3 regions of the Alteromonas sp. 5NS40-0096 genome follow, and region 1 is predicted to be linked to each of the others. Evidence: predicted binding sites of a transcription regulator. Region 1 holds the regulator's gene; each other region holds the start of a gene.
What was found. The regulator FNR, encoded in region 1, switches genes on or off when oxygen is low (the NO sensors DNR and NnrR bind a similar motif). The targets are predictions, from matches to a motif close to TTGATCTAGATCAA.
Positions count from the first base shown of each region.

Region 1 (10,978 bases):
TAGTCCCTATGTAGTTGTGCTCACTGGCGCGGGCGTATCGGCTGAATCTGGGCTAAAAACCTTTCGCGAAAACGATGGTCTTTGGGAAAATCATCGGGTGGAAGAGGTCGCAACGCCTGAAGCGTTCGAGGCGAATCCAGATTTGGTTTATCGGTTTTACAACGAAAGACGAGCTCAACTGGTAAGTGGAGACGTCAATCCCAACCTGGCTCACGATGTGCTAGTAAGGCTCGAACAAGCACTCGGTGATCGTTTTGTTCTTGTTACGCAAAATGTCGATGATTTGCATGAGCGAGCTGGCAGCAAACAGGTCATTCATATGCATGGCGAATTACTCTCTGCACGATGTGTCAAGAGCGGTAAGACTCTGCCAGCTAACGCAAGCTTTGATGCAAATACTGAGTGTCAATGCTGCCATCCACCAAGCCAATTAAGGCCTGATATAGTTTGGTTTGGCGAAATGCCTTTGGCAATGGAAACGATTTTTCAACACTTAGCTAAAGCCACATTATTCATCGCCATCGGCACCTCCGGCCAAGTCTATCCCGCCGCTAACTTTTACCAAATTGCTGCTGCAAATGGAGCAAAAACGGTCGAACTTAATCTTGAACCGAGTCACGGTGCGAGTTTTTTTGATGAGGTCGTCAATGGCCCCGCAACAAAAGTGGTACCCGCATACGTCAATCAGCTAATTACTGCGCTTTAACAGGAAATCAAACCTTGTATTTAGAAGAATTTATAACGATGGCGGTGGTGCATCTTATTGCCGTTGCCAGCCCTGGGCCTGACTTTGCGATTGTAGTTCGCAACAGTATTGCATATGGTCGTCGTATTGCCCTTATTACCAGTATTGGTGTTGGTGCCGGTATTTTACTGCACGTAGCCTATTCTCTATTGGGACTGAGCGTCCTTATTCAAACGACCCCATGGTTGTTTAAGTTGTTTAGCTACTTAGCTGCCGCTTATTTGTTGTACCTCGCTTATGGAGCGTTGCGAAGCGGTCCACCAGACAACGAAGAAACGTTCGATGATCAGCACAAATCAGCGATTAGCGCTAAGAAAGCCTTTTGGAATGGCTTTTTAACCAATGGCCTTAATCCAAAGGCAACCTTGTTTTTCCTGTCTTTGTTTACTGCAATCATCAGTGTAGAGACACCCTTTATGGTGAAGCTTGGTTACGGCTTTTATCTCGCGGGCGCAACAGCTGCCTGGTTCTGTTTTTTGTCATATATCGTCAGCAGTGCAAAAGTTGCCAATTTTATTGGCGCGAAAGGGTATTGGTTGGATAGGGCAATGGGCGTATTGTTGATTGCATTGGCCATCAAACTACTTTGGGGCTAGCAGAGTATTCAACTATACTCGAATGAGAATCATCAATGTGAGGCGCTGTTGTTAAACACGCCCTTTTATGACTAACTCTTACCCAAAACAGTCATTCTCCCCAAAACGGCCAAAGCGAGCTTTTAATCTCAGCCGTATTTTGGCCCAAGCGAATGAAAAAACGCAGGATAACTTCGTAACTTGGTCATTGGCGGCTAGCGTATTCTTGTTGGTAGTCGCCATTGTAGTATTGACGTTATCAAGGCTAATCAGTATTGAAGCATTGGCCAATCTCAGCTTTTCAGATGGCTTGGTGATAAGTTATTTGTGTGCTGTCTTATTAGCGCCTTTCACTGCAGGTATCTACCAAATGGGAATTCGGTGCGCTCAAAACCAATCTATTGCCACGCTAGATATTGTCGGTTGTTTACCTTCGATATTGGGTTTGGCATTGGTACAACTCATTGTCATTTGGCTGGTGTCAATTGGGCTATTACTGTTGGTATTGCCTGGCTTGTATTTACTGATTGCAACAGCGTTTGCTATGCCGTTAGTTGCAGAGCGAAACTGTGGTATTTTCGCATCAATTCTTTTATCCATCACCACTGTTAATCGTTACTTGGGGCAATTTGTTTTGCTGTTTATGATGTTCTTTGCTTTGAGTATGCTGGCGTTTGCCACTTTTGGTGTTGTGCTTTTATGGGTTGTTCCGTTTTATTATTGCGTGTTGGGCTTGATTTATGTAGAGCTGTTTGGGTATGGTGAGGGCGTTTCGACTTCTAAGCCAATGTCGCGTCTGTAGGAGATAAGGTTATATGCACAAAAGGGAGACGACGGCGATCGTTGTCACTATGTTGGTCGTTATCGCTATTATTGTTGTGTTTGCATGGCGAGTAACAACCCAAGAACCTGATGTGCTAGATGTGCCGGAAACGCCATCCTCCGCATTACCCGTTCCTAAATTTGGTGAGATAAGCGATGTAAAGGAAAAGAAAACCGCGTTTTTTTCCTATCTAAAACCTGAGGTCGATCAACAAAATCTGTATTTGTTGACCCTACGTCATTATTTACTAGAGCTTCAGCGAAAAATACAAAATAATACCCCGCTAGACGATCACGACCGCGAACAATTTGATTGGTTGATCAGCGAGTACCGAGTTGACAAGGAACTTGTTCCAAAAGAGCAGGTAGCGCAACTTCTTGTTAAGGTCGATATTATACCTGCTGAGCTCGTGTTAGTGCAGGCTGCTAACGAGTCTGCTTGGGGGACAAGCCGTTTTGCCCAAGAGGGCTATAACTTTTATGGACTGTGGTGTTACCAGAAAGGCTGTGGGTTTGTACCCGCTAGGCGGAATTCAGGTGCGAAACACGAAGTGGCGAAATTTAATAATGCGTCAAGATCAACCTATACCTATATGCGCAACCTAAATCGTCATGATGCATACCGCGAATTGCGCGAGATCAGGCGATCACTTAGAGAAAATCAAAAACCGATAAGTGGCTACGCGTTAGCTGAAGGGTTAATTCATTATTCTGAGCGCGGGGCGGCCTATGTGGAAGAGTTGCAAACGATGATGCGCTATAACAAAGAGTATTTAAATTGAAAAATAGAATGACAATAAGCGCAGCAATGGGCTTGTTACTAAGTTGCCCAGCGGCGTTTTCCGATACCATTGAAGTGGAATACAAGCGTTTCTACAGTCATGTAAGAAAGCTCAATGACGATGATACCCAGGGTTTACAATTTGCCTTTGGATTTATGCATGTGACAAATAAAACGCTGTGCACTATCAATAAGGCAGATATCGTTACCCAGAAGAAAACAATTCCTTTGGAAGTTACACCAGAATACCGATTTACGGTACCGGCAGAGCGCGCACTTAACTTAGCGGATGCCAAGGTAACGATTGACCTTGAACAGCCCTCTAACCAATGCGATATGTCGGTACAATTAGAAACGAAGCCCGAATGGTTAAAGCAAGAGTATTCCCCGCAAGACCTTGCATTCATTCACCAGCAGTACTCTTCGTTCTTTAATGAAATGGGCAGCTTTTTGTCATTTATGATGCCCAGCGTGTCAGGTTTGATGATTCATTTCGAAGACTTACACTATGATGCACTCGTAGAAGGGGCGCCAGCTATCAATAAAGGCACGATGCTGATAGATGAAGAATGGTTGGAAAAGGGCAAACCTTTGGTTTTACCTCGTAAGCCGTTACGCGTAACCGCACTCACGTCCAAGTAAAGTCAATATAGATGTGGCATTCAGCGAATTTTAACTAGCTTATGGCACTGAGTGAATATGGTCGCTCTGTCATTCTGTTTTAACGCTAGTAAGACCATTGGGAGCGCGACTGTTAATCAGTTAATCAATTGAATACATGAAACAGCACACGCATTTATTGTTTATTTGTAGCAAAAACCAATGGCGTAGTCCCACTGCCGAAGCTGTCTGGCGAAAACGCATTGGCTATCACGCACGCTCGGCGGGGACGAGCTCAAAGGCTAAAAAAACGGTAAGCGAAGCCGACGTTATTTGGGCTGACATGATTTTTGTCATGGAGAAAAAACACAAAAGTCGTTTGCGCGCTGAGTTTGGTCACTCGCTCGGTTCAACTCCTCTTTTTGTATTGGATATTCCCGATGAATATCAATACATGGACGAGGATTTAATTGCTGAATTGGAAGACAAAGTTAGTACGTTGCTATCAGGCCACCTAGCGTAAAACGAGCAGGCACATAGAGGTGTGCCTGCTAAAGTCATGCTACCTTTATGATTCAACGGGAGAGGCTAGGTAGCGATGTATCGTTGGTTTGTCATTCTCATCCACTGATACAGTCCAGGTTTCGTTAACTAAAACATTTAGTGAGTTACCTTTGAATTCTGACATAGGCGCAGTTTCAGCGATGAAACGGATTCTGAGGTTTAATTGGTATTGCGAACCATTTGGGTCGTTTTCTATTGGCTCAACTTCCACTTGTTCCACAATGTGTTGTGGGCCTGGCAGAAAAGTGTTTCTGGCAATCTGGTACCAATCGTTGAAACCTGCGTGGCCTGTGAAGGTATCAGCTCCCATCTCCCAATGAATATCTTCAGCGAGAAACGACAGAAAATAACCCGCATCTTCAGGTAACACGTCAAATTCTGAAAACCACTGATGAACAAACTTGGTCAACAAATTGGTTTTGTCTGACTGGATAGATTTTATTTGATCAATTAATCGGTTGGCGTGATCGTTAGCTCTGCCTATCACATCTTCTAGCTCATTATATACACCTGGTATGTAAACCATTTGGTGGGTATATACCGGTTGGTGGTATACCATACCGGCCAAATAGGCTGTCTGCTGCAACGGTTTGACTAGATCGCCAATTGGGAAATGATTGTATCCGAGGGGCGTATACGAGGATTCCGGCCCACCAACAGTAAACGACAAAATGAAATCTTTACCTTTGAGTTTGTCGCCTTTTGCACCAAACGCAAAATCATAGCTAAAAACATCATCAATCCATTTTTTCAATAACGCAGGTACTGAGTACCAGTAAAATGGAAATTGAAGAATAATGATATCAGCGTTAATCAGTGCTTTCTGCTCTTGCTCTATATCGATTTGGTAATCGGGGTACAGTGTATCGAGTCTACGAATTTCTGTACTTGATAAGGAGCCCTCTAACTGCTTTATGATCGCAGAATTGGTGTATGAATGGGCTAGATCAGGGTGACCAGAAATAACTAATACCTTACTCATCGTGTCCTCGTAGGTGATTCAATTTAAAGTCTGTGTAGTTTACTCCTTGACACTAATAGTTTTTAGGCGGTTAAATTAACTAAGTCTGTTAGGTTAATGTTTACAATGAGGTGCGTGTGAAAGGCGCAACGTACAATCAATTGGCGGTTTTCAGTACAATCGTAAAAGAAGGCAGTATTCGAGGGGCGGCGAGACAGCTTGAAATTGCCGCACCCTCGGTCAGTCAATCACTCAAGTCGCTTGAGGCAAAGATAGGCATGCCTCTATTTAGCCGAAGTACGAGGCGAATAGAATTAACGCAGGCTGGACAACTGTTATACGAGCGTATTGGTGATCATCTGTCGAGTCTAGAACTCGCAGTCGATAGCCTGCAAGATCTCAATAAGGCACCTTCAGGCCGCGTTCGCATTACGCTTCCAAAGTTTGTTTACGATTTTTTGCTCAAGCCTTACTACGCCCAATTCTGTCATCTTTACCCCGACATTGAACTGGAAATATCGATTAGCGACAAAGTTGTCAATATTTTGGATGAAGGTTTTGATGTGGGTATTCGTTTTGGTCATCGTATTCAAGATGGAATGGTGGCAAGACCGTTAACATCGCCAATGAAAGAAGCACTGTTTGCTTCTAAGGATTATTTGGCGAAATACGGCTTACCGAAAACACTCTCAGACGTCAGTGAACACAAGTTTATTCAGTACCGCTTTATTGGTTCTAATCAAATAGCGCCACTATTACTCAATGATAATGGACAACAGCATACCGTTAGAGGAAAAACCGCGTTAATTGTCAATGACACTGATGCAATGATAGACGCTGCAATTAAAGGTCTTGGTATCGGAAGGATCGTCACACCGATGATTGAAAATCAATTTACTGAGGGGCAGTTGTCGCCATTACTAGAGCAATACTGGGATGAATACCCAGGTTTGTACATTTACTTCATGCAAAACTCGCAAAAAGCGAGGCGGGTGAGGGTGCTTATCGACTTTTTGCTCGACAGCACCACACATTTTCGGGCTTAACTCAGTAACAACTGGTAGCGAATCTGCTCTTCGATACGAGACACCGTTTGTTTGCCTTTTTCAAACAAGTCTTCGGCACGATGAAATTCCATGATACCCACGTCAGTGAGTTGCGGTTCGAGCAATATATCCGGCGGATCGCCTGCTAAACGAGAGCGGGTGACACGCGCTTGAAGAATTTCTAGTGCACTGCTCATCACACTGAAGATACCAGGTGGATTTTCGTTCTTCTCTGCAGTTGTCTCAGGTGAAAACCACTGGCGTAGCACGTTTTGACTTTTTGAGAAAAAATCGTCTGTCTTGCGATTCGCTGCTTCGTGCTCAAGGCGAGTTTGTACCAAACGCTGTGGTCTAAAGTCAGCATTTAAATTGACGGCGATAACAAAATCTGCCCCAAGTTGGCGGCACAAATTAACCGGAACGGGATTGACTACCGCACCATCTACCAACCACTTACCGTCCTTTGCGACGGGAGAAAACAGGGCGGGAATCGCACAAGAAGCTTTGACAGGTTCCCCTACGTCACCTTTTTTAAAGATCACTTCTCTGCCTGTCGAAAGATCAGTCGCGACGCAACCAAATGGTAAATCCATCGACTCAAATGTCGGCGCACTGAAGTCTTCTATCAGTTTATCAAATACTTTCTGGCCACTCGCAATTCCCCCTTTTCGGATACCAACACCCATAAGGGAGAGTACCTGCCATTCGGAAAGCGAGAACGCCCATTCCTGCAATGCTTCTAGTTTGCCGCTGGCATACGCTGCACCGACGTAAGCGCCGATGGAGCAACCTGCCACTACGTCGATTTTAATACCCAGCTCTTCAAGTGCCTTTATGATGCCAATGTGGGTCCATCCGCGAGCTGCGCCCGCACCTAAAGCTAGGCCTATTTTCATTACTGTTTTGCTTCCATGATATTGACGATTGGAATAGCATCTTCCATGTTTTCTTGTGCAACTTCAAATGTTGGTGCATCAAAACCTATGTCACCATCTTTTACCGGCGCTCCAGTAGTTTCAATGCTTTTAAAGTCGTGTAAGTTTTTATCTGCAAGGTGTGTAGGTGCCACGTTCTGAATAGAGCGAAACATGGATTCAATGCGGCCAGGGAACCGTTTGTCCCAGTCTTGCAACATCGCTTTGATATGTTTTCTTTGCAAATTTTCTTGTGAACCACAAAGGTTGCACGGGATGATAGGAAAATCGGCAATGTTTGAGTATTTAACAATATCCTTTTCGCTGCAGTAAGCCAAAGGGCGGATTACGATATGTTTACCATCATCACTGACTAATTTAGGCGGCATTGATTTCAGTTTGCCACCGTGAAACATATTCAAAAACAGGGTTTCTAACATATCGTCCCTGTGATGTCCCAGCGCAATTTTGGTTGCGCCTAATTCGGTAGCCGTTCGGTACAAAATGCCTCGGCGCAATCGAGAACACAAAGAACAGGTAGTCTTACCTTCCGGGATCTTGTCTTTGACAATAGAGTAGGTATCTTCTTCTACGATCTTGTATTCAACACCGACACTCTCGAGGTATTGGGGCAGAATATGTTCTGGGAAGCCCGGTTGCTTCTGGTCTAAGTTGACCGCGACGATATCAAAGTCGATAGGAGCTATCTTACGCAAGAACATGAGGATATCGAGCATGGTGTAGCTGTCTTTTCCTCCGGAAAGACAAACCATGATTCTATCGTTTGCTTCAATCATGCCAAAGTCTTCAATCGCTTTACCGACATTTCGTCGTAGGCGTTTTTGTAATTTATTGAAGTTGTACTTGGCTTTTTGTTGTGAACTGGTTGAGCCGGATTCTGTCAACTTGGCTTCTACTGCGTTCTGATTCATGCGCGAAACGTGCTCTATTACTCGAAAAGCGGGCATTATACAAAATGCCCGCACCTGCGCATAGCCTTAGTTCTAAACAGAGTCAGCGCGTTTATCCATTGGATATTAGCGTATTGGGGATTGGAAACCGTCGGGTTTGATCGCAAGCACGTCACACTGCAAACTATCGATTACATGCTCAGCGGTGTTGCCAATTAACGCCGCTGATAGACCAACGCGACCCACGGTGCCTATGATGACGAGTTCCGCATCAACGGCGTCTGCAATTTGTGGTATCACGCTTTCCGGCAAGCCTTCTTTTACGTGACATCGTTCAAGCGGAATATCGTATCGATTAGAGTGACGTTCTATCTCTTGTAGATGATGATTTCGCACAGAATCATTGTAAGTCGTTGGGTCAAACTCTGGGACCTCTATCGCGATGTTGAGCGGTGTACTGGGGTAGCAGTTAACCAAGTTAACCTTGCCAATCAGCAAGTCTGCATAGTCTTTCGCAATCACGGTGAGTTTGTCGTTGAGCTGCGCATGCTCTCTGTCTTCGGTGCCGACGTTGACGGCTGCAATAATGTTACCATCCTCAGGCCAATCGTGGTCTTTTACTAACAACACCGGAGAAGGACATTTGCGTAACAAATGCCAATCCGTAGGCGTAAAAATGACTGAAGTCAGATCATCGTGAGGTTTTGTGGCCTTTACAACGATGTCACAGCTGTGTGCCATGGCAAAGCGTATAATGGATTCATAGGCGCGATTGTGCCATTCAACAACCACCTTTATTGCTGCGTTACTTTTGTAGTGTTTTAACTCATCCTCCAACCAAGCTTGACGATCTTTGATTACGGCTTCTCGCATGGCTTCTCGTTCATCTGATGAGAGCATGGTTGTCATTTCGTACGAGAAATCGTAGATCACCATGTATGCCGTAATGCTGGCTTCCGTCTTTTCGGCAAGTTCGATCGCCCGGGATAGGGCAGGTTGATTGTCTCTATCAGGCTCAATGATAGCGAGTAAGTGATTGTAGTTAATCATATGCGACCTTCCCTAATGCAATAGTCATTAAACACAACGAACCAACGTTAGTGTTGCCTCTTTACATAAGTGTAGGTCGAATATAGAAAAATGTGATTTGTTTTGGATCAAAAAGAGGCTTAAATCACCTCTTTTGTTTGCACGCCCATATTGTTGAGTTTGTCTTCCATCGCGTCGAAATCCGTGATGGTAATAAGCTTACCGTCAACCTGAATAATGCCTTCTTTTTGAAAACGCGTAAGTAAACGGGAAATCGTTTCGACCGTAAGACCCAAGTAGTTTCCAATCTCGTTTCGGGTCATTGATAAATTAAATTCTCGAGATGAGAAGCCCCGTTCTTCAAAACGTTGCGACAATTGCGCGATAAAATAGATCAAGCGTTCTTCTGCGGTACGCTTGTTTAACAACATCATCATTTCATTGTCTTGCTTTATCTCTGCACTCATAAAACTCATGATTTGGTGGCGCAGCTTAGGTAGTTGTACCGACATTTTGTCTAATGTGTCGTAGGGCAATTCGCAGACCATGGCGGTTTCTAGGGCTTGGGTGTAGCTTTCATGGGTATTGTTGCGCAGCGCATCAAAGCCAATAATGTCACCAGGAAAATGAAACCCTATGATTTGCTCTTCGCCATCTTTGGCACTGACGAACGATTTGAACGAACCGCTTCTCACCGCGTACAAGGCTGTGAAGCTGTCACCAGAACGAATTAACTTATCATTTTTATGCAGTGGCTTTTTTCGTTCAACAATGTCGTCCAATGACTCAATTTCTGTTTTATTGAGCGCAACTGGTAAACACAGGTGACTGAAACTACAGTTTTGACAATGTATTGAAAAATCGCTGGTCTTGCTCATAGTCGTTCCGGGTCCTTTGCCTAAGCGTTATAGATACTATTGTAACCATTATAAATCAAGAAAACTGCATATATTGCGACTAAAGTGGCAATGCATTGTTTAACAACGGGGTGCCGAAAACCTTTGACCAACCATTGTGCGGATAAACTGGCTGCAAAGAGTGTTGGCAGCGTGCCCAAGCCGAACGCTAGCATGATGGCAGCGCCGTTTAGGGCATCGCCAGACGCCATTGACCATGTCAGTGTAGAGTAAACCAGCCCACACGGTAGCCAACCCCAGATCATGCCGTAACCCAACGCTTTACCATAGGAATCAACTGGCAAAAACCGTTTAGACAAAGGCTGGATTCGCTTCCAGACCCGAGAACCGAGCGCTTCGATTGCGGTTAATATTCGCCACCAGTTACCCAAGTAACAAGCGAGTAGCAAGAGTATAATGCCGCTTACAATAGATAGATAAACTAATCCATTACGCAGTGACAGCGATACAACGCCTCCCAAAAAGCCGGTGATGCCTCCAGCAACCGTGTAACTTAATATTCTACCGAGGTTGTATAACGCGATATAAGCGTTCTTAGGGTGATGAGACGGAATCGTTGCGCCAAACGCCGTAGCAATACCACCACACATACCAACGCAATGTACGCCGCCTGCTACACCAATAAGAAACGCAGAGAATACGTTAAAGTCAGTCATTCTTGGTTTGAGAGTCCGGCTGCTGTACGTCGGGCTGTCGTCTTTGTTCTTTTGGTAGGTCGTCGTCGAACAAAATGCTATATCCCTGACGCTCTAAGTCTTCAAATTGGTTTGATTTAACAGCCCAAAAAAAGACGCCAATCGCAATTGCCACGATAATGACAGCCAGAGGGATCAATACGTAAATAATACTCACTATGCTAGCCCTATTTTAACAAACGGGTCGAGTTTGAAACGACAATAATACTACTCAATGACATGCCAATCACTGCGAGCCATGGTGTCAGCATGCCAGATACAGCGAAAGGTAATATCAGTACATTATACCCAACTGCCCATGCAATGTTCTGCTTGATTTTTAGCTTAGTGGCGCGAGCAGTTTCTAGAAGTTCGGGGACGTTATCTAGTTCATTAGACAGCAAGATAACATCTGCAGCATTCTTCGCTACGTCAGTAG
Region 1 is NZ_BAAJLQ010000001.1:719,704-730,681, reverse strand. It holds gene AC27G9_RS03315 (sulfurtransferase) at 1-3, shown strand, start outside; gene cobB (Sir2 family NAD+-dependent deacetylase) at 1-706, shown strand, start outside; gene AC27G9_RS03305 (LysE family translocator) at 745-1,341, shown strand; gene AC27G9_RS03300 (hypothetical protein) at 1,409-2,122, shown strand; gene AC27G9_RS03295 (glucosaminidase domain-containing protein) at 2,136-2,924, shown strand; gene AC27G9_RS03290 (DUF2987 domain-containing protein) at 2,933-3,565, shown strand; gene AC27G9_RS03285 (low molecular weight protein tyrosine phosphatase family protein) at 3,702-4,046, shown strand; gene AC27G9_RS03280 (NAD(P)H-dependent oxidoreductase) at 4,092-5,069, opposite strand; gene AC27G9_RS03275 (LysR family transcriptional regulator) at 5,186-6,094, shown strand; gene rssA (patatin-like phospholipase RssA) at 6,091-6,990, opposite strand; gene ttcA (tRNA 2-thiocytidine(32) synthetase TtcA) at 6,990-7,940, opposite strand; gene uspE (universal stress protein UspE) at 8,046-8,969, opposite strand; gene fnr (fumarate/nitrate reduction transcriptional regulator Fnr) at 9,089-9,826, opposite strand; gene AC27G9_RS03250 (sulfite exporter TauE/SafE family protein) at 9,847-10,521, opposite strand; gene ccoS (cbb3-type cytochrome oxidase assembly protein CcoS) at 10,514-10,717, opposite strand; gene AC27G9_RS03240 (heavy metal translocating P-type ATPase) at 10,728-10,978, opposite strand, start outside.

Region 2 (10,978 bases), on a different contig from region 1:
CGATTAACAGACGATCAACATCATTGGCTGCTTCCAATGCAATTGCTTCTGGGCTGCCCGCCGGGTATTGGTTGGTAGGCGTAAACAAACGCTGAGACGACACTTGGAACTGACCAAAACGGCCTAGATTGAAGTTATCCGTAACAACCAACTCTTGATTGAACGAGATAACCATGCCCTCATAGGCTTCAAGCGAATCCACGCTCTCGAAAGGCATAGCGAGGCTAACTGCATCAATCACATTACCAGAAGACACAACTTCAACACCGCCATCAAGAGTGATTTGAGTCGCATTTCTAAACTCAGAAACCGCACCTGCTAAACGAACCAAATCGCCTTCTGCAGGGAAAGTTTCAAGATTTCTTGCGAAAACAAACAGGCCTTCAGATGTTAAGTCGTTGTCATCTTGGTCAGCACTTTCTTCTTGGATAAAGAAGCCATTCAAGCCAGGAAGTGAGCGAGTCACAACCGCTTCGACATTGACAGTTTGGCCCGCTAACGGCGTTGCCGCACCATCACCTTGAATAGTACTGATTAGCACGTATTCAGTCGGACCTGTTGGATCTGTAGGATCGGTTGGGTCTACGCTGTCAACCGTATGCGAAGCAAAGAAACTGAACGTGTTGCTGCTGTAGCTATCCCATTCAACATCTCTGTCAAAGTTAGGGTTACGAGTTGGGTTACCTTCAGAAATTGATGCTTTGCGCACCAAGGTAACGTTCGCGCCCCAGCCAACACGATTGCCGTACGTACCAAGCGCATCAACAATAGCACCGTCAAAAGACAGTTCAATGTAGTCATCACCGTTGAAGTTAGCTACACCTGAGACCAAATCAGCGCCAGAGGCGATTTGTGCATCAGCTTGGCCATTAACAATAGTAAACGTGCCATTGGCTGGAATCGTGCCGCTGAGTGCGACTGTAGTACCAGCAGAAGTAGAGCCATTAGAATACAAAGCAACTTCGTAACCCGTTAAGCTCACAGGCGCGTTTGTTGGATTGTAAAGCTCTAACGCTTTATTGAAACTCGAGCCTTCGATGTATTCTGAGATAAATACTGCAGCAGATGTCGTTGGTGGTTCAACTGGGTCTACCGGGTCTACTGGGTCAACCGGATCTACCGGGTCAACTGGATCTACCGGGTCCACTGGATCAACCGGACCAGAACCATCACAGCTTGACGCGAAAATCATGTCAGCAAGTTCAGGCTTATCGATAAACGGGTTACGGTTACCTTGGTATTCATAAATGCGGTCGTTACGGGTCGCTTCAAAATCGTCAACTGGGTCACTCTCGTGCCAAGCTAAAAGCGTACACAACTTACCCAAATTCGGTGTGCCCGTGCTTGTCGTGCGGTCAACCAATACCAAATCCGGTGTATTGTCACCTAGACCGTCGTAACGAGTGTCCATGTAGAACATCATACGCGCTACATCACCTTTAACAGCATCACGAGGCTCGAATGAATCGCCGTCAATACGGTTAGCTGGTGCTTCGGCTAATGGGCTATCACTGATATCGAAGTCCAAATTGCCACGCGAGCCATTTACAGAGATATCAGTAGGACGTAAGTGATGGATATCGGTGTAGGCTGATTCGCTGCGAGTTGGGAAGCCATGACTACTTGCCCATACGTGTTCACGATTCCAGTTATCGGGATTGCTCGACTGAGAACCACTGCCGTTGCTCGTTTTTGCAAGTGATTCGCCTTTGTAGAACAAGATCACGTTGTCTGTAGATGACGGGTCTTCGTCAGTTTTCGTCAACGCAGTCCATACTTCCGAATACGTTAGAACTTTATGGTCAAGCGTAATCGTATTGTTGATGATGGCGCGCAATTCTTCTGCAGTTTTGCCTTGAGCAATTGCTGTATCCACATCCATATAATAGGCAGTGGCATCGTATTCTGCGAGTGATTTAATAGGCGCCAGTTCAGGGCAATTGAAACACACGGCTTCACCAGTTCCGGTATCACCACCAGCGCCAGTATCGCCGCCTGTGTCGCCGCCAGTACCTGTATCGCCGCCAGTATCTGTCGAACCGGCTGTCACGCGCACTTGGTTAATAAGCAAGTACTCAGAGCCCGCGCCATTTTGCATAGCAATACGGACTTGTAACGTATTACCAGCGGGAATAGATGCAGTGATGGTAGCATTGGTAAAATCATCGCTCACGGTATGACCATTGCTACTCACGTCAGTTTGAACTAACTGGAAATCACCGCCGTCTACACTGTAGAACACATCGATATAGTCTGATGGTTCGTGATTACCATTCTCAGTTAAGGTGACTTCAAGGGTCGCGCCAGATGCGCCGCTGATATCGATACTGCTGGAATTCCAAATCCCCTCGCCGTCGATATCTCTGGCTTCGAATGCGCCGTTTTGTACTCTAAACCAATCGCTTGTCGCTGTCAGCTGAACGCCAGATGTGTCAATTGACCAGTTTGTGATGCCATCGAGATCAACGACTACGCCGTTGTCTGAAGTGTAGGATGCACCTTTTCCGTCGCTAGACGCAAAATCTTCAAAGTAAAGATTTGCATTTGCACCGAAAGTGCCAGTGGCTAGAACCGCTGACAAAAGGAGCGCTGTTTTACTGCGATTAAAGCGAAGTCGAGACTTAGCTTCTGCCGTATTATTATACATACCCTCGTTTCCCCTGTGTTAAAGTACAGCCAGTTTTAAAGGTTCTGTTAACACAGCAAGGAATTGACTTAAATCTTAAAAAAACTTTAATAAAGTAATAAATTCATAAACTTAAAATCAATAAATAAGTTTATTAATTGAATAGGTAAGCTAATTTCCTAATAAGTTTCGCTTACTGTTAACAAATCAATAAAAAACTCATTAGCTTTGAATTTTTGAACGTATTAATAGATACACCTAATTGGATAAATGCTAGGCAATTTTGCGGGAAATTAGAGGTGACCGACTCAAACGCCCACCATCTGAGTCGGTCTAGGCACAATTAGAAATGAAGATAGAAAGTGGCTTAGTTTTTAACGATTTGGTCACCAAACTCTTTACCAAACCAATCTTTCAACATGGCCTTCTCATACACAAAGGCATCAGAATTTCTTCTCGAAACGATCCTGTCTTGAAACACCATGTCTTTAAGTGACACTTCAGCGGTTTTAATCTCATTGCCGTCGGCGTCAGATAACGAATATGAAAAATCCATTCTTGGGATCCATGGTCTGTCGATTATTCGAACATCCGCCGCCCCAGCTCCAAAACCAGCGAATCGACTCGGCCAAACTTGACCAGCCAAATCTACATCCGTCACTGTCATACTCAGTGAATAGCCTTCAGGGAGGTCTTCTGAAAGGTGCTCCATGTATTTCTCTAGATTGGCAAAAACCCGTTTGCGAAACCCGGCGCGGGTCTCATTCGCGGGGCGAATATCAGTATATGATTTAGGTTCTTCCCAAGTAATTTCTACCCGCCCCTCTTCTTGTGCAAAGCACGAGGCAGAAGCGGCTATGGCAAGCGTACATAACAAAACAGATTTACGCATCATGGCTCTCCGTCGACGTCATTAAGTGATATAAGAGTGTGACCACGCTTAGACTAACAAAGTTTCATTAACTGAAACTGAATTGGCTAGATAAAGACAAAAGTGCTTATTTTGGCCCGCTACCGATCAATGATGTGGACGCCAGTTCTGAACAAAAATAGCGCAGAGATGCGCCTTGAATATGGGGGTTTTTATCGCCTTTTTGGCAGTAGAGCCTATAAAAGTGGTTAACCCCTTCCTTACTTTCCATTACCCCGAACAAGTACTCTTTTTGAAACGGACGCATCGCTTCAAAATTGGGGGCCACTCTGGACTTTAAGCTATCTAGTTCCGCTCTATCTGGGATTTCTGACAGCTCAACCAGCCAATCAGACAAATCCTTTTGAATATCGGCAAAGAAATACTGTACGAAGGGCGAGCGAAGTATAAACAACAACACCACAATCTCTAGTACGATAACTAAACCGCGAAACATGACTCACTTTTCCTCTTAGGCCGACATGTACTAAGCATAATAGACTCATTTAATGACGTACAGACTACCTGTTAATACCTTGATATAGCAATTGATATATTCATGTATAAATGAATAAAAAGGCGCAATGGTGATACACTTAGATGAACAAACGGCGCGAATCATTGATCCATATTAAGTCTTGCTTATATGAGCGAGGTATACTGTCGCCGACTTTGCTAGAAGATGTGAAAAAAGGCTACTGCTATGAATGAGAGAATCCCGGTCAAAAATGTCACACCGGTCAAAATCCATAAATCGGATAAACAAGAATCTCAAAAGCGCTATTCGTCACGAAGCCGTATCTATGTCCGTGCGGTAAAGGGGCCGCTAGAAAACTTCAGGCGGGTATTTGGGCTCTTTTTTCTGGGCTTGTTTGCGGTCATCCCTTGGATTCAATACGACGACCACCAAGCCGTTTTGCTCAACATTGTGGACCAACGTTTCACTATTTTCAGCCTGACCCTATGGCCGCAAGATTTAACCCTATTGGCTTACATTTTTATCGTTGCAGCGTTTGCTTTGTTCTTGGTCACGACTTTTGCTGGTCGAGTTTGGTGTGGGTTTATGTGCCCCCAAACCACGTGGACGTATATTTATACGTGGTTTGAAGAAAAAATAGAGGGCAACAGGAGCAAACGGATCAAACTCGATGAGCGCGCAATGGATTTTGATAAGTTCTGGCGCAAAACACTAAAGCATTTCGCTTGGGTAATGGTCGCTTTACTGACATCACTGACATTTGTAGGCTACTTCACACCAATTGACCGCCTTTTCGTCGATTTTTTCACATTCCAAACCAGTTTTTGGGCAGGCTTTAGCGTCTTGTTTTTTACTTTCTGTACCTATGGCAATGCTGGATTTATGCGGGAAATCATGTGCACTCACATGTGTCCTTATGCGCGTTTTCAGTCCGCGATGTTTGATAAGGATACGTTCACTGTAAGCTACGACCCCAGTCGCGGTGAAAAACGCGGACCTCGTCCTAGAAAACTTTCCCATGGGTCTCTTGCCGAAAAAGGCTTGGGCGAATGTATTGACTGCAACCTTTGTGTGCAGGTCTGCCCCACCGGTATCGATATCCGCAACGGCTTGCAATACGAATGTATCAATTGCGGTGCTTGTGTAGATGCCTGCAATGGCGTCATGGAAAAGATGAATTACCCTACGGGCCTAATTAGCTTCACCTCTGAGGAACGGCTATCTGGTGGCACTACGCATATCATCCGCCCTAAACTCGTCGGTTATTTTGTTGTGCTGCTGATCATGACGGGATTACTCATCACCAACATTATGATGCGAGTCCCTCTTGAAATCGATATTATCCGAGATCGTAATTCACTTTACCGAGAGACCAACCTTGGCCTTATTGAAAACGTCTACACCATCAAAGTACTGAATAAATCTCAGCAGACTTATACATACAACATTCAAGTAGAAGGGCTTCCCGAATATGAGTTTACAGGCGATACTCAGGTCACGGTGAGAGGCGGAGAAGTATTTAGTCTACCGGTTTCTGTCGCAACAGACCCATATAACTTGACAGAACGAGTCACCGATATACATTTCCATGTTTCTACTACAGATGAAAACGGTAACCAAATAGAGGTTAAAGAGCCGACGCGCTTCCTCTATCGTTAGGAGGCATATTTGTCAGACTTTGACTTTTCGGGACTAAACCCCGATACCATTCTCGACGGGATAGAGGCCATCGGTCTGTATCCCGAATCTGGTTTACTAGCACTGAATAGCTATGAAAATCGCGTTTACCAATTTCTCGCTGACGACCGCAAACGGTATGTGGCTAAATTTTATCGCCCCCAGCGATGGACAAACGAACAAATTTTGGAAGAGCACCAATTTGCGAAAGAATTGCAATCGCAAGAAATTCCAGTCGTCGCTCCTCTGACAATTAATGATTCAACTCTTCACGATATCGCTGGGTATCGCTTTGCGCTATTTCCCTCAGTAGGAGGCAGAGAGTTCGAGGTCGATAACTTAGATCAGTTAGAGTGGATGGGCAGATTCATCGGCAGGATTCACAGCGTATCGAGTGCTAGCGCTTTTCAATTTCGCCCGCCACTCAACACAGACACACATTTAGCAACACCGCTAGCGACACTCGAACAGTCTGAACTCATTCCCGATGGTTTAAAAACGGCGTTTTTCGCAATATTAACGCCTTTGATTGAAGCAACACTTTCGCGATATCGTGATTTTGACAAGATTCGTCTGCACGGCGATTGTCACCCCGGAAACATATTGTGGCGCGATGGGCCGAGTTTCGTAGATTTAGATGATTGCCGCATGGGACCAGCGATCCAGGACCTTTGGATGATGTTAAGCGGTGATAGAATGCAACAGCAACTTCAACTCGAAACCCTAGTTGAAGCTTATGAAGAGTTTCATGAATTTGATACGGCGCAACTGGCATTGATTGAGCCCCTACGCGCGATGCGTATGGTGCATTACATGGCATGGCTCAGTGATAGATGGCAAGATCCCGCATTTCCAAAAGCGTTCCCTTGGTTTGGTGAACCCAAATATTGGGAGCAGCAGATTCTGGCACTAAAAGAGCAGTTGGCTGCGCTCGACGAGCCTTTGTTAAAAATAGGATACTGACGTCTAACGTAGAATACCGTTTAGTTGGCGCGGGCCACTACCCAGCCTCGTTAAGGCTGTGTTAACCTAACCCCATTAGAATAAATCAGACGTTAATGTCGATAAATACAAAATCCATACGGAAATATTAATGATGAAAAAAATAGCAGTATTGTTTGTTATGGCGTTACTTCTGCCGCTTCAAGCCATGGCAGTAGAGAAATATAAAGAAGGCGAACACTATGAGGTGTTAGACCACCCTGCGACAGCGAAACCAGAGGTGATGGAGTTCTTCTCATACTGGTGCCCACATTGCTACGCTTTTGAGCCATTAGTTGCTCAAATGAAACAAAAACTCGACCCAGGTACAAAATTCAACAAAGTTCACGTGAACTTCTTGCGCTTCACAACAAAAGCCATTCAAGACGAAGCTACACGTGCACTCATGATCGCAAAAGCACTTAAACAAGAAGAAAAGTTTAACAACGCGGTGTTTAAGTACATCCACGAACAGCGTGCTTCAGTTGCAGGCTTGAATGACCTTCGCAGTTTATTCATCGTCAACGGTGTTGAAGCCGCCGATTTTGACAAAATGAGCAAAAGTTTTGGCGTAAACAGCATGGTGAAGAAAAACGCCAAGCTAATGCAGACTTATGCAAGAGACTTAACTGGCGTACCGACATTTATCGTAAACGGTAAATATAAGCCAACTTTCACTAACGATATGTCACCTGACGATATGGTTGACTTAGTTGTGTGGTTGAGCCGCCTTCAAGACTAATTCATCAAGCCCTCGTAACGAGGGCTTTTTTTGCTCGCGCTACACAGGCTCGCCATTGGTCAGGCGTATTCACATTGCTTAACTGATGTGGGGCATTGTGGGCAATACTCACTCCTCGCAACCACCCCAATAACTTTCGCATTGGCATATTCGACCAAAACTCGCTGTTAGTTTGATTGACTAAATTATTGAGCGAAGGCAAATGAATAACACAGGGTAAATAGCAGCGATTAAAGTATGTGCTACTTTGCAACTTATGTGCTTGCGCAAGTAAAAATTGGACGTTTTGGCTGCTCAGCTCTGGCATATCGACAGGAGAAACAACAAGATATTCATAGTCTTTGGCTAATGACAATGCTTCTACTGCATTGACAATGCCTGCAGCCGGCCCTTGAAAAGGTTTAGATTCGACAACATCGGTATGTCGAGAACCCGCGATGTAGACCGTGCCACATACCGCTTCTAACGTTTCACGACTGATAGAGAGTAAAGAGCGCTGATTCAGCCGCAAAGCGGTCTTGTCGCTTCCCATACGCCGAGAAGCGCCACCTGCCAATACCAAACCAACGCAACGAGTCATAATAGATATTGAGCAGGTTTTACCCCGCTCTTTTCGCCTTTAAAACTTAGTACTAAACCAGATCCAGAGACGATCTGTGTCAACTTTGGCATCGTCTGCAGAATAGGTTGCATACTTGATCGCCGCATTGACATGCTCACCGATTTTAGTCGTGTATTGAATATTAAATTCACTACCGAGATCAGTAACGTCAGCCGTATCTTCATCGGTATCAAACTGATGGAATACCGCTAGCCATTTCCCGCCTAAAGCTTTAGTCGATAACGACAAACGCATGTCCACAAGACCTTGAGCCGGTGTGGCTAGGAACTGATCGCTCCAACCATTAAATTTGTGCAGCGTTGCCAATGGTGTAGAGAAACCATACATACCATCATCAGAACCCAACACTTCATAGCCAAGCTTAGCCGTGATACCAGAGAATACCGCCCCCCCCTCAAGGAGGAAGTAGTCAGCGTCAAAGCTTGTAGTTGCTGTATCGCTGGTCTGTGTTGCATACTGAGCAGTGTAAAGCCACTTCACACTATCAGCTTTATAGTTGCCATCTAGCTTGATACCGTAAGTGTCCAAACTGTTATCCGTATCATTGTCCACTTCTAGCAAATACGCGAAAGAAGTGATCTTACCGATACTCGAGTTGTAAACCGCGTGAATCAAATGATCTTTTGCGTCCAGATCGGCATCTTCGCCAAAAATACGGTTGCGCTGATCAATATAGCTGTATTGAACAGACAAATCTTTGCTAGGCGCATAGATTACTGTAGCAGCATCAAATGTTTGGCGGTCTTGTCGCCACCCAACGTGCCCAACAAAACGATGATCATCTAATGCGATAACTTGGCGGCCTACTTTTACCGTAAGCGCGTCGTTCTTGTACTGAACAAAACCCTGGTCCAATTCAGTAAACTCTGGATCCGCTATCACAGAATAAATACCAGGATTGTAGCCTGAAGGACCAACCGTGTAGTCCCCTTGTCCTAACATGATGCGGTTATCTTCCATCTCAACGACGGCTGAGAAACCATTGTAACTACCCGTTTTAATACCAATACGCGTTCTCAATGTCAGTGCATCTGCGTCTTGCAGTGCATTGTCTTGTTCTGCACTTTCGTATCGAATTCGAAAATCTGCAGATGCTTTAATATCGCTAAGTGCTTTGTACCAGTCTTCAGCCGCGTGCGCTTGTGTTGAAAGTGCCGCACCTACAGACATTGCCAATAAACACAGTGAGCTAGTCAGTTTGGTTGTTTTCATGTGTGTTCCCTAAATTTTGGTTGAGCTTGGCTAACCCACAGTTTCCCGTGGGGTGCCATCTTCATTTCTATGCCTGAGTGTTAAGCTAGCCGTAGCTAGTTGCTATGCCGCGTCAGAATTTTTATTACTGCTTCCTGCGCTGGTTTTCCCTTTTGTATTGACGGGTTCGACCTTTTTTTGCTTCTCATACAAGAAGCGTAGTACATCATGGCGATAATGGTTATATTGCTTATTATCTGCCAATGCGATCCTGTCTCTTGGGCGTGGTAAGTCCACCTCCAAAATTTCACCAATGGTCGCTGAAGGGCCATTGGTCATCATCACGATACGATCAGATAGCAATACGGCTTCGTCCACATCATGAGTAATCATGATTACCGTATTACCAAGATTAGCGTGAATCTCCATTAACGAGTCTTGTAAATGGGCTCTGGTCAATGCGTCAAGTGCACCAAAAGGTTCATCCATCAATAGTACTTTTGGCTCCATAGACAAGGCTCTTGCAATACCCACACGCTGCTTCATTCCACCGGATATTTCACTTGGCAGCTTGTCGATGGCATGAGTCATGTGCACTAATTCTAAGTTATGCATTACCCAGTCACGCGTTTCCGCTTTACTCCGAGCCCTAGTGGTTTGTTTTACCGCTAATTCAACATTTTTGTAGACAGACAACCAAGGTAATAGCGAATGGTTTTGAAACACAACCGCGCGCTCAGGGCCTGGTTCTCTTACTTCTTTGCCGTCTAGCAATACGCCGCCCGTTGTCGCCTCATGTAGTCCTGCCACTATGTTTAGTACAGTAGATTTACCGCACCCAGAGTGGCCAATCAAAGAAACGAACTCACCTTTTTTGATTTTAAGGTTTACGTCGACAAGTGCTGTAAAAGGCCCTTTAGGGGTTGGGAAATCAATACCAACCTGACTCAGTTCTAAATGTGCTCTGTTCATCATTGATTCCTTTAAATTAACGCAATGCGCTGTTTTTATCCCAACTAACCCAACGCTGAATACTCAACATACCGCGGTCTAATACAAAACCTATCGCCCCAATCGTTAGCACCGCCACCATGATTCTCGCCAGCGATTCCGAGCTACCATTTTGGAACTCATCCCAAACGAATTTGCCAAGACCTGGGTTTTGCGCCAACATTTCCGCGGCAATTAACACCATCCAGCCAATCCCGAGTGACAAACGCAAACCGGTGAAAATCATCGGTATTGAAGCGGGTAGTACAATCTTGCGCAAATGCGTCAGCTGATTTAAGCGAAGTACCCGACTGACATTGATCAAATCCTTATCGATATTAGATACACCTACTGCTGTATTAATCAGTGTTGGCCACAAACAGCACAGTGAAACCGTAAATGCAGAAGTGACAAACGACTTTGAAAACATCGGGTCATCGCTCACATAAAGAGCACTTACCACCATAGTGACTAATGGCAGCCAGGCCAACGGTGATACGGGCTTGAACAGCTGAATTAATGGGTTGATAGCGGTATAAGCCGATTTGCTCAAACCACACAAAATACCAACGGGAATGGCTATCAATGATGCGATGACAAACCCTATCATTACCGTATACAAACTCGTCCAAATCTGGTCAAAGAACGTAGGCGCGCCAGTGAATGGGCGAATTTTTGGTTGATAGTCAGGGTCTTTCGCCATTCTCGCTTCGTTGCGTTTTTGTTGGCGCTCGTAAAACTGTGTCGCTTTATCCCGTTGA
Region 2 is NZ_BAAJLQ010000002.1:161,703-172,680, reverse strand. It holds gene AC27G9_RS06705 (ExeM/NucH family extracellular endonuclease) at 1-2,647, opposite strand, end outside; gene AC27G9_RS06700 (DUF3016 domain-containing protein) at 2,994-3,521, opposite strand; gene AC27G9_RS06695 (hypothetical protein) at 3,625-3,993, opposite strand; gene ccoG (cytochrome c oxidase accessory protein CcoG) at 4,240-5,673, shown strand; gene AC27G9_RS06685 (serine/threonine protein kinase) at 5,683-6,654, shown strand; gene AC27G9_RS06680 (thiol:disulfide interchange protein DsbA/DsbL) at 6,788-7,414, shown strand; gene mobA (molybdenum cofactor guanylyltransferase) at 7,419-7,994, opposite strand; gene AC27G9_RS06670 (alginate export family protein) at 8,034-9,248, opposite strand; gene AC27G9_RS06665 (ABC transporter ATP-binding protein) at 9,351-10,199, opposite strand; gene AC27G9_RS06660 (ABC transporter permease) at 10,216-10,978, opposite strand, start outside.
Region 2: the regulator FNR is predicted to act here: its motif matches at 4,158-4,171, upstream of ccoG (cytochrome c oxidase accessory protein CcoG).

Region 3 (10,978 bases), 330 kb from region 1:
GTAGGGCTTGGTAAAATGCAGCAACGCCGGTATCCAATTGCGCCAGCAGTTGCGGTAAATCTTGAGCCTGCTGTGAGTGAGTATCGAACCCGCCGATACCTACAAGGAATACTTGTCGATTGACCTGTAACTGGGTACGGGTTGAAATCGTATTTGCAACGGCCCGCAGCTGCGTGCCTAACGGCGTTGCTGGAAATTGGGTTGAAAGCGAAGGAGCTGACAGTTGTGTTTGGTTGTATTTCTCATTGGCGGCATAAGCGTTGGCAAGTATCGTCGCTACGTCTTGCTGTAAAAGATTGTTGCTTGTGAAGCTCTTAGCTTCGAAGTGACCCGTAACTTGATTGAGAAGTGATTGGCCTTGTGCAGAGTCTTCGAATTCTCGTAGCCACTCCAAAACATTCACAGTGGCCGCACCTTGTGTCGATATTTGATAGGGCTGTGCATTGCGACCGGTTAGAAACAACTCGTTGCCGCTACTGGTAATGGTTGTAAACTCCTTTGCGTTGTTGGGGTTGGCCGCAAGTGCTGCGTCAGCAAACAATCCGCCCCAGCCAAATTGTGCGCCCTCAGGCGAGCTTGCTTGCCACGTGGCTTGCTGGTCATTGTGAGAGAACAACCGAGGAGGAAGTCTCACGCCGTCTTGGTCAAACTGAGACTTGGAAACCGGTTCAATCAGCGGGCCAACATTGCCAATAATTGCTGCATTGCCGTTATCAAATAACGATTTTATATTGGGCATTTCCGGCGGCAGGGCAAACTGTCTGTTGCCAAACGCGTTGGCATTGACAGGGTTGAGCGGCAACAGATTACTCCGAGTTCTTGTATTACCTTGGACATTCAAAAAAGATTGTCGAATTTGTGCGTAACTGTCCCAAGATGCTTGGTCAAAAGGCAACACAACGTCGTGACAATCCATGCCGCCGAACAAGAAGATGCACACTATGGCTTTATAGTCGTCCTCATTCGATTGCGCTAAAGCGTTAAACGAAGACATTGAACTCAGTACAGTACCTACACTGCTGGCAGAAAGCGCTGCGGCTCCGTTTTTTAGAAATTGTCGTCTTGATGTTTTCATTTCAGTTTACTCCTTTGCCTAGCGTTGTACTAAGAAATCAGGTGAGGTCAGTAGCATCAGGATTGCCAAGATTACACGCAGCTCTGCGCTTTCATTGTCATCGGGTCCGTCCATTTCGATGGTGTTGACCACTTGCAAAATCGACGATTTGGTTTGCTCGCTCATCGAACCATAAGTCAAAAGCAAATCCAGTCTTTCTATCAGCGCTTGTGGAGTTGAAGCAATGTCAATTTCTGCATTGTACTGTGGCACAAAGGACAGCTCTGCAGTCTCTATGTCCAAAGGTATATTGGCCTCTTGATAAACGTCGATGAGCTCGTCCCTTTCTATCTTGGTTTCCGTGGTAACAAAAAAGGTCATGAAATTGGCATACCCTGGTGTTGAGCTTGCATTCATGATTTGGAGTTCGGGCACGGTGTAGCCAGCTTCGCCTGTTGCTGTACCTGGCGCCACGTAGCCCGGGCGGTAAAAGTTGAACACTGAACGAGGCCGAAAAGGATGTTGTCCAAGGGCTTCTTGAGCTTGGGTGTCCCAGAGTACATCCACATATTCTGGTGAGATATTGTTTAAATCGAACGCTCTTGCCCAGTTTGTAAAACGAATCACTGGCTCGCGAATTTTACCGAGAGACTCGGCTCCTCTAGCTTCCTCATCTAAGAGAATGGCACTGATTGTTGATTGCAAATCGCCTTTGCGGCCATCGCCAACGGTAACGCCATTTGGCAAGGTGTAACGCCCTTGCTCAAATGCAGTTGCTACTCGTTCTATGTATTGGTTTGAAGGTTGGCTGGTGACGAAGCGCTGGATCAGTTGCCGAGAGATGAAAGGGGCGACACTAGGTTGTTGCATAATGTGATCAAGGGCCATTGTGAGGCTTTGCTCTGCTGGCGTATTGGGCGGAATGGTTAAGCCCAGAAAACGCTTTTCACGCTCCGAATGCTTTCTTGGATTGATCACCATAGGCGTTGAGAAGCCCTCCGCTGCGCCGAAATCACCTTCTTGTTCGTCCTCTGGTATATCAGCAACAAGGCCGGTAAATACTCTGGCCAACCCTGTGATATCGTCGTTGTCAAACAGCTCAATGGGGTTGCCTTGGTTGTCCAATTGCTGACTGCCGTCCATGTTCAGTGCGACAAGTCCGATAGAAAACAACTGGAGTATCTCCCGAGCATAGTTCTCATCTGGCATACTACCGGTTTCCGGATTGGCTTTTTGGTTACCCATGTAAGTGAGATAAAACCCCATACCTGGAGAATACGTCACGGCTTCCAGCAAATCTCGATAGTTGCCAAATGCATGTTGGAGTAAGTTATCTTGATGAAAGCCTACAGCATGGGGGACATCGAAAAGCAAATCGCCACCGTTATTTGAAACGACCAATATTTGTGAAAGTGCAAATACCATTCGTTGCCTGAGTTGATCTGGGCCAGTAATGGCGTCCCGCCAAAATGTGAAGGTCGTGGTCGAAGGGTAGAACAGCCCCAAATCCGGATCGCCATCCAACCACTGTTCGTCGTATTCGTTGATTCTGGGGATATGTTGCACAATTGGTTGTTCAAATTGCGCCAATATCCACTCTGATGTCGACGTCCCAGTCAGTGCTGTAATATCCGCCATCGAGGGGCCAAATGTCGCCTGTGTCAAAAACCTAGCGGTAGAAGCCTGTGTAGAGAAGGCTGCATTGTCATCTTCATTAGGCGGAGAGGGTGGAACCGGCGTCGGTGCAGGAGGCGGTGTTGCAGGTGGCGTTGGGGGAGTTGGTGCGGTAGGTGGGTTGGGAGTAGGTTGCTCAGTTGACGGGGGAGTGGGTTCAACGGGATTTTGTCCCGCTGCGTCATTACCACCCCCGCAGCCATTGAGTGCCATTGCGCTGATTAGGCACAATGAGTAAATCTGCGTTTTCAACGGCAATAGTGAAGTCCGCAGCAATCTGCCCTTGATGGGATTTGCGTTTGTCTTTTTTGTTTGAGTTTCCATAATGCCACCTAAATTTATCGAAGACATCTAAACTATATCTCACACAAATTCAGTTTAAAGACATGAGCGGTGGCTGTAGCGTTACATATTTGTATACTTTTTTAATTTCTTTTAAGTGTCTGTTTTGTATGCTTTATTTTCATTTCATGGTCAAAATGGCTGGGGTTACAGAAATGTATAAATCGAAGACAGTGCCTTTTTGATTATCTAAAAGGGCAATTTCCGCCGCATGTAAATCGGCGATGGATTTCACCAGGCTCAATCCCAAGCCATTGCCTCCCTTGTTTCGCGAACTATCTACCCGATAAAAACGTTCAAAAATGCGTGAGTGATGTGCCTGAGGAATGCCTGGACCAGTGTCGCCAATTTGCAGGGTTGCGCCGTTTTTGCTCAACTGTAAACGAATCCACGCCTCTGCTTGCTCTCCGCTGTGCTCAATAATATTCTCCAACAGGTTGATGATCAGCTGACTCATTAAGTCGGCGTCCCCGAGTATATCCACATTATCCATTATCGAAATGTTGAGCGATTTTCCAGCATCACTGAACACGGGTTCGTAGCTTTCAGCGATGTCTTTTGCTAAATCGGACAAGCTAAAAATTGAGAAGTCATAACGCCGCTTGCCCGCTTCAATTTCCCCAAGCCTCAACAATGCGTTAAACGTTGTCAGGATTTTTTGAATATGTCGGTTGGCGGCATCGAGATGAATTTGAACGGATTTCGGGTTATCAATATCGTGCTGAATTAGCTGCAAACGGCCACTGAGATCGGTAACGGGTGTTTTTAAATCGTGAGCAATGCCGACCGAGACGCTGTCGATGTTACGTTGCAAGCTTTTCAAACTGTCTAACATTCGATTGATGTTGACGCTGAGCTGTTTGAATTCGTCGTCTTTATTGCCAATTGGGATGCGTTCTTCCACATTGCCTGCGGTCACACTGGCTGTTGTGTCGTACATAGTCGCCAGTCGAAGATAAATTCTTTTGCTACCCAAATAGCCTATTGCCAAAGACAAAGGCAAGGCGACGATGAGTATACTGATCATGCCTACAAACTGCCATTTTCTGACGCTATAAAAGCCCGGCTCTCGAAACTTCGCCACGGTGAGAACAAAACCATTGTCTGCTTCTACCGCGTATTGAATGAGTGGCCTTGTCATCTCAAACTCTTCAAACGAGGCCATGGACCACCCTAAACTGGCATCCAAAAGTGGATAGCCCGCCACGACATCACCAACGGCATTTCTAATTTGGAAGAATACACTGGGGTCCTCGTAAAAGTGATAAATTTCATCAACAGGCAGTATGCGTTCATTCTGATCCGCAATTTCGTTAATCACCGCACGTGCTCCCGCCTCCTGATATAATTCTTGGATCCATTCCACTTCTTCGAGCAATGCGAGTTTTTCATTGCGCTTTTGTTCGTGGGTATAGAGCACGGAGATGAGCCACATGATCAATACTGCAACCAGCAATGCACTAGTGACACTGATGAGTACGAGCCGAAAACTCGTCGATTGCAATAGTCCGGTTTTGAGATGCCTATTTTGCGTCATTGAGAATATATCCCTCGCCACGGCTAGTTTTTATCATGTCGTAATCGAAAGGTTTGTCTAACCTCGTTCGCAAGCGGCTCACATGCGTTTGTACTAAGCTTGTTTTCGGGTCAAAGCTATAACCCCAGACGTTTTCTAGCAGCATGTTACGAGTCACTAACTGATTTTCGTGTTGCATTAAGTATTCGAGGATTTTGTACTCTCTGGGCAATAACTCTAACTTTATACCCTCTCGAAACGCTTCGTGGCTGGTTCTATCAAGTATGAGCTCGCCTACCTGTAATTTTGTTTGAGCATGATCTAGTGTTTGACGTCGGGTTTGTGCTTTGAGGCGAGCGTAAAGTTCTTCAAAGGCAAACGGTTTTACCATGTAGTCATCAGCGCCAGCATTTAAGCCTGCTACTCGGTCATCAATACCCGTCATTGCGGTAAGGATGATGATAGGTGTATCTACTCCAGCACTGCGGATTTGGCGCACCGCAGACAGGCCATCAAGCTCTGGTAACATGCGGTCAAATATGATCACGTCATAGGATTGGGCAATGGCATTACTTACACCTTGTTTCCCATCGGCGACGTGAGTGACCTTGTCTCCCGCTTCATTGATACCTCTCGCAATAAATGCAGCGGTTTCATCGTTATCTTCAACCAGTAAAATATTCATAAGGGCTCGAACAAATACAACTACACACACCTATAGCACTGACTACAGGTAGGTTTCAAATTAAAAACTTGTAATGTTTGTTTCATAAGCCACTCATCTCATATCCGAGTGAGGAGGGCAGAAAAAATGCAAAATTTTTATTTTTATATATTTCATTATTTATTTTTGTAAATCATTGATTTTATTGGGTTTGATTTGTATCAATGTTTTAATGGAGCAGACCTGAGATAGTAGGGGTGTTCAAATTATCTACAGGTAAACGGATATGAATCACGCAAACATGCCACACGCTCTTGTTGTTACGTTTAACGCGCAACAGCTACCAACACTTGTTGCCAAAGCCTCGACACTGGTATCGGCTGACATCGACATTGTCGCTTTTTGCGACCAAGAGGAGTTACAACGAATAAAATTGGTGCTTGCGGGAGAAGCATATACTCAGTTAGCGTTAACCCTTCACCATTATGAAGATCAAGTGCGGCTGGTATCGCATATCAAAGATGCCGTTATTTATCGCCCTGACATCGCCGTGTTTGTTTATCGAAGCTGGCCCCTTGAGGCGAGAGAGTCGGATTTAGTCAAAGCGTTGTTTGAATATACCCAATGCCGCAACCTTTACCTTGCTGGCCACAGTCGGTGGGCCGAATCCCCCAAGCTGTTAGCTACCGTTGACGTCCTAGACGACAGCGCTGCACAGCGAAAGTTGGATGAAACCGTGTTGGCTCGCACAGAATCAAAGCGGCAATTACTCAGTGGAAGCATGCATTTGCTTTCTGTTGTACCTATGTCGTTTTTCACCTTGGAGTTAGAAATCAAAAGCCAAGATGAAGTGCGTACTCAACGCCTATATGAAGTTATGGATAAGCAGCAAACATTGGCCCTACAGGCTGAGCTTGACTGTGACTTTTTGCAGTATGTTGAGGCGGGTGCACCCTATGAGGAAATTCAATCGACTGCCAAGCGGATCAATGCTGATTTAGTCGTTTTAGGTAATGTCGGTCGCACTGGGGTTACGGGATTATTCATTGGTAACACTGCTGAAAAGATTCTCACGCATTTGCGCGTCGACGCTCTAATTGTTAGGTAAGTTGTTAATATTTAATTATTTTTCATCATTATCTTGTATTGTGTTTAGGTAAACAAAAAGTGAACAATTTGATTAATCTATCAAGCCAATAGGAAAAACTAATTCGACTTAAATCGGTCCTCTGCCTATTTTTTTATACGACTTTTTGAGAATTCATTGCCTACGACTTGAGTGAAGTATTTGTCTTTGGGGCAAGGGTTAGTCGGCCAGTTTATTGCAGGTATCAGATGAATTGGCTCGCTCCAGTTTTGCTCTAGGAGATGAAGACTCAACGTCAAATAAATTCATATTTTTTAATGAGGACCATACAAATGAAAGCCTTAAACTTCTGCAAGGTTACTGCTATTGCGAGTGTTGTGGCGATGTCACTATCAGGCGCAGCGCTAGCTGATGAGATGACAAAGCCAAAAGGTGCTATCGGCATGGGCAAAGTTGCGCCGAATCAAGCGAAATCGAATCTGTTTTGGTGGCCAGATCAACTCGACTTAAGCCGCCTTAGAGACCACGATTCTCGTTCAAACCCACTGGGTGAAGATTTCAGCTACAAAGCAGCATTCGCACAATTGGATATGGCTGCCTTGAAGGCGGACATTGATACCGTATTGACTGATTCTCAAGCATGGTGGCCTGCAGATTGGGGTAACTATGGTCCATTTTTCATTCGTATGACATGGCACGCGGCGGGCACATACCGTACGCTCGATGGCCGTGGTGGTGCCGGCGGTGGTCAGCAACGCTTTGACCCTCTGAATAGCTGGCCAGACAATGGCAACTTAGACAAAGCGCGTCGCTTACTTTGGCCAGTGAAACAAAAATATGGTGAGCTTATCTCTTGGGGTGATCTCATTGTACTCGCCGGTAATGTTGCGTTAGAAAACATGGGTTTTGAAACCTATGGTTTTGCAGCGGGGCGGGATGACGATTGGGAACCCGATATGGTTTATTGGGGACCTGAGGTTGAGATGTTAGCCAGCGACCGTCGCGACACCGACGGCGAAATTAAACGTCCACTAGCAGCGGTTCACATGGGGCTCATTTACGTTAATCCCGAAGGTCCAGGTGGTGTGCCTGATCCACTTGGCTCAGCGAAAAATATTCGTTCTTCTTTCGCGCGTATGGCGATGAACGACGAGGAAACCCTAGCGCTTGTGGCTGGTGGCCACACCTTCGGTAAGATGCACGGTGCACACAAACCTGCGAAATGCGTGGGAGCTGAGCCAGGTGCAGCGCCAATCGAAGAGCAGGGGTTTGGTTGGAAAAACAAGTGTGGTAAGGGGCACTCAGAAGACACAGTAACAAGTGGCTTAGAAGGAGCTTGGACACAAGCGCCAACGCGTTGGACATCATTGTATTTGTCTAACTTATTGAACTTCGATTGGGAACAAACTCGCAGCCCTGCAGGGGCGATTCAGTGGGTCCCCACTGACGAATCTCTGCATAAATCAGTTCCTGATGCACATGTTGAAGGCAAGTTTAATGCGCCGGTAATGACCACTGCGGACTTAGCATTCAAGTATGATCCAGAGTACCGCAAGATTGCAGAGCGTTTTATGGCCGACCCTGAAGCCTATCGTTTGGCATTTGCAAAAGCATGGTACAAGCTAACTCACCGTGATATGGGGCCAAGGGCAAATTACTTGGGTGATGCATTCCCGAAAGAAGAGTTGGTATGGCAAGATCCTATCCCTGCGCCGGATTACAAGCTCGTGGGTGATAAAGATATCGCTAAGTTGAAGAAAGAAATTTTAGACAGCGGCCTAACCGTGTCTGAACTCGTGAGCACTGCCTGGGGTGCTGCAGCATCATATCGTGACTCAGACATGCGTGGTGGTGCGAATGGCGCGCGCATTGCGCTAGCGCCGCAAAATAGCTGGGCAGTCAATAACCCTGAGCAAACTGCGAAGGTAGTTGATAAACTGAAAGCGATTCAAGAAGACTTCAACGATAGCTTCTTTAGCAAAACCAAAATCTCTCTGGCAGATATGATTGTACTTGGTGGCGCGGCAGCAATCGAGAAAGCGGCAAGTGATGCTGGCATGTCTGTGACTGTGCCTTTTGTACCGGGACGTGGGGATGCGACACAAGCACAAACTGACGTCAACTCGTTCTCGTTCCTTGAGCCTAAAGCTGACGGTTTCAGAAACTACTACAGTGAAGGTTACTACTTGTCACCAACGGAAGCGTTGATTGATAAAGCCGATCAGCTCGCGCTAACCGTGCCTGAAATGACAGTATTGTTGGGTGGAATGCGTGCTCTAGGAGCCAATACCGATGGCAGCAACAATGGTGTATTCACTGACAAGCCAGGTGCGTTAACCAACGACTATTTCGTCAACTTGTTGGATATGTCAACAAAATGGCAAAAATCGTCGACAGCGGGTATTTATGAAGGTGTTGATCGTGCGTCGGGTGAGGTGCTTTATACCGCAACACCAGTCGACCTGATCTTTGGTTCTAACAGCGAGCTAAGAGCAGTGGCTGAGGTTTACGCTTTTGATAGTTCTAAGCAAAGATTCGTCGATGACTTTGTCTCTGCTTGGACAAAAGTGATGCAGTCTGACCGTTTTGACCTTTAACTGAGACAAACGGATAAAGCGCAGCCAATTGGTTGCGCTTTTTTATGGGTTAAGGGGCAAGGCACGCTTACTCTTTACTTGATTGAGCACAATTGTCGTATCGATTTTGGCAATTTGATTAACGCTCGCTAGCTTCTCTTTCACAAAGACATCATACGACGCTAAACTTTTCGCAACGACATTGAGAAGGTAGTCATGTTCTCCGGTGAGAACATAACAGTCCATCACTTCCTCAAACGCTAAAATGGCCTGTTCAAACGCCGCGGCGTTCTCCTTGCTATTTCGCACCAACTGGACAAATACGAATGCTGAGATTTGCAGCCCCAGTTTTTCTTTGCTGAGCTCGGTGATATAGCTCTGAATAAATCCCTCTTGCTCTAATCTTTTGACCCTGCGCAAGCAAGGCGTTGGAGACAAATTTACTTTACCCGCAAGCTCAGTATTGGTGAGTTTTGCATCGGCTTGTAGCTCAGCAAGAATAGCTCTGTCTATTGAATCAAGTTTGTTTGGCATAAATCACTAATAAACTAATAAATTTTGGTTGTTTCGTTCAAGATAGCAGTGAATCTCATTTTAGAATAGTGAATTGCACCAATCGTATGGGCTTATACTGTAAAAAAAACAGTGGGAGTAATAACTTGGGCACGCCATTATCGTTAGCTTTTGACCAGTGGATAAGAACTGATTTCAAAGCCATCAACTCTGAATTAGAAGCGCTGTATTTTGCACAAGAAGCGCGAGAGAATGTCAGTGGCGTAGGCGAGGCACTTAAACTTGAACTTGTCGCCCAAGGCAATCGATTTGTCGCCGAGTTGCTCAAAGAGGGCAATACCGATGAAGGCTTTGACAGTGGCTTTAATCTATTGGGAAATGTCGGTTTTTTCCTTGCGGCCTGCCGACGTCATGAAGTGTCTGGTTCAATGGATCCCAGTGACCACACTCTAAAAGAGGCTTCAGCCCTAGCGATGCAGCTGGGTGCATCCTTGGGCGTAGTACCTAGGTTTGCGTCTGCTCATCTTGAGACACATAATCTTGCGGTGAATGGCGTCTACAAAACATTTACGTCCCTAGACGATGAAAAACTGTTTCTCGACTATAACACCAAAGGCGTGTTTGCTTTTATTCGCGCGTCAGAAGCGCTATTGCACTGCTTGCCTTTAGGCATTTCTCACCCAGTGACAAAGGATCTCCTCGGGGTGGCCACGGCGGCACTGAATGACGTGTATGCGAATAATGAAGCCTTGTTTGCCAAACTGGATGTCGACCGATTCTTTTATAGCGTTCGGCCCTACTATAAAACTCACCGCGTTGGTCGACATGAATATCGCGGTGCCAACGCCGGTGATTTTGCCGGTATTAATGTGATTGATTTGCTGCTTGGGTTGTGCCGAGGTGATGACCCTTATTATTCGCAGCTACTCGTAGACAAGTTTTTATTTATGCGTCCACAAGATCAATTGATACTGCGAGACTGTATGAGAAGAAAAAGCTTAATGGACGAATTCATTCAAGCTGCTGAAAACTCGAGCCAAGCACATTGGTACCAAGAAAATTTAACGGCTTTTCTCGAAGTCTGTGAAGCCCACGGTAAAACCGCGATTCAACATCATGAGGCATTGGTGTCTAAATTCATTGTTAAGCCTGCCAACGACAACGCCTTAACTGGCAAACAAGATATGACGGCCAGTGGCCCGCCGTTGGAGGTCTTGATTGCTGCGCTTAAGAAACTGCATGACTTGCGTACCGCAGCGGATCGAGACGATATACCGACCCGTTACCAGGATGTGGCATTTTTGCGTTCTACTTTAAACAGGGAGGGGCAATAATGATCAAACAACGTTTTGAAATGGGTGAGGGACTGTATCTTCTGAACCATTCCGTTGGTCGATTGCCAGTTGATACGCCAAGCTATTTACAGACGCATTTCTTCGAACCTTGGCGAACGGGGAGTCCTGATCCATGGGGGCAGTGGATGACAGTCTTCGGCCGATTTCAGCAAGCACTAGCGGCTTTGTTTCATTCTAGGCCTGAGCAGTTTTGCCCT
Region 3 is NZ_BAAJLQ010000001.1:1,047,988-1,058,965, reverse strand. It holds gene AC27G9_RS04815 (DUF1501 domain-containing protein) at 1-1,075, opposite strand, end outside; gene AC27G9_RS04810 (DUF1800 domain-containing protein) at 1,094-3,052, opposite strand; gene AC27G9_RS04805 (HAMP domain-containing sensor histidine kinase) at 3,192-4,607, opposite strand; gene AC27G9_RS04800 (response regulator transcription factor) at 4,594-5,271, opposite strand; gene AC27G9_RS04795 (universal stress protein) at 5,537-6,358, shown strand; gene katG (catalase/peroxidase HPI) at 6,670-8,934, shown strand; gene AC27G9_RS04785 (Lrp/AsnC family transcriptional regulator) at 8,977-9,447, opposite strand; gene AC27G9_RS04780 (PrnB family protein) at 9,573-10,760, shown strand; gene AC27G9_RS04775 (aminotransferase class V-fold PLP-dependent enzyme) at 10,760-10,978, shown strand, end outside.
Region 3: the regulator FNR is predicted to act here: its motif matches at 5,462-5,475, upstream of AC27G9_RS04795 (universal stress protein).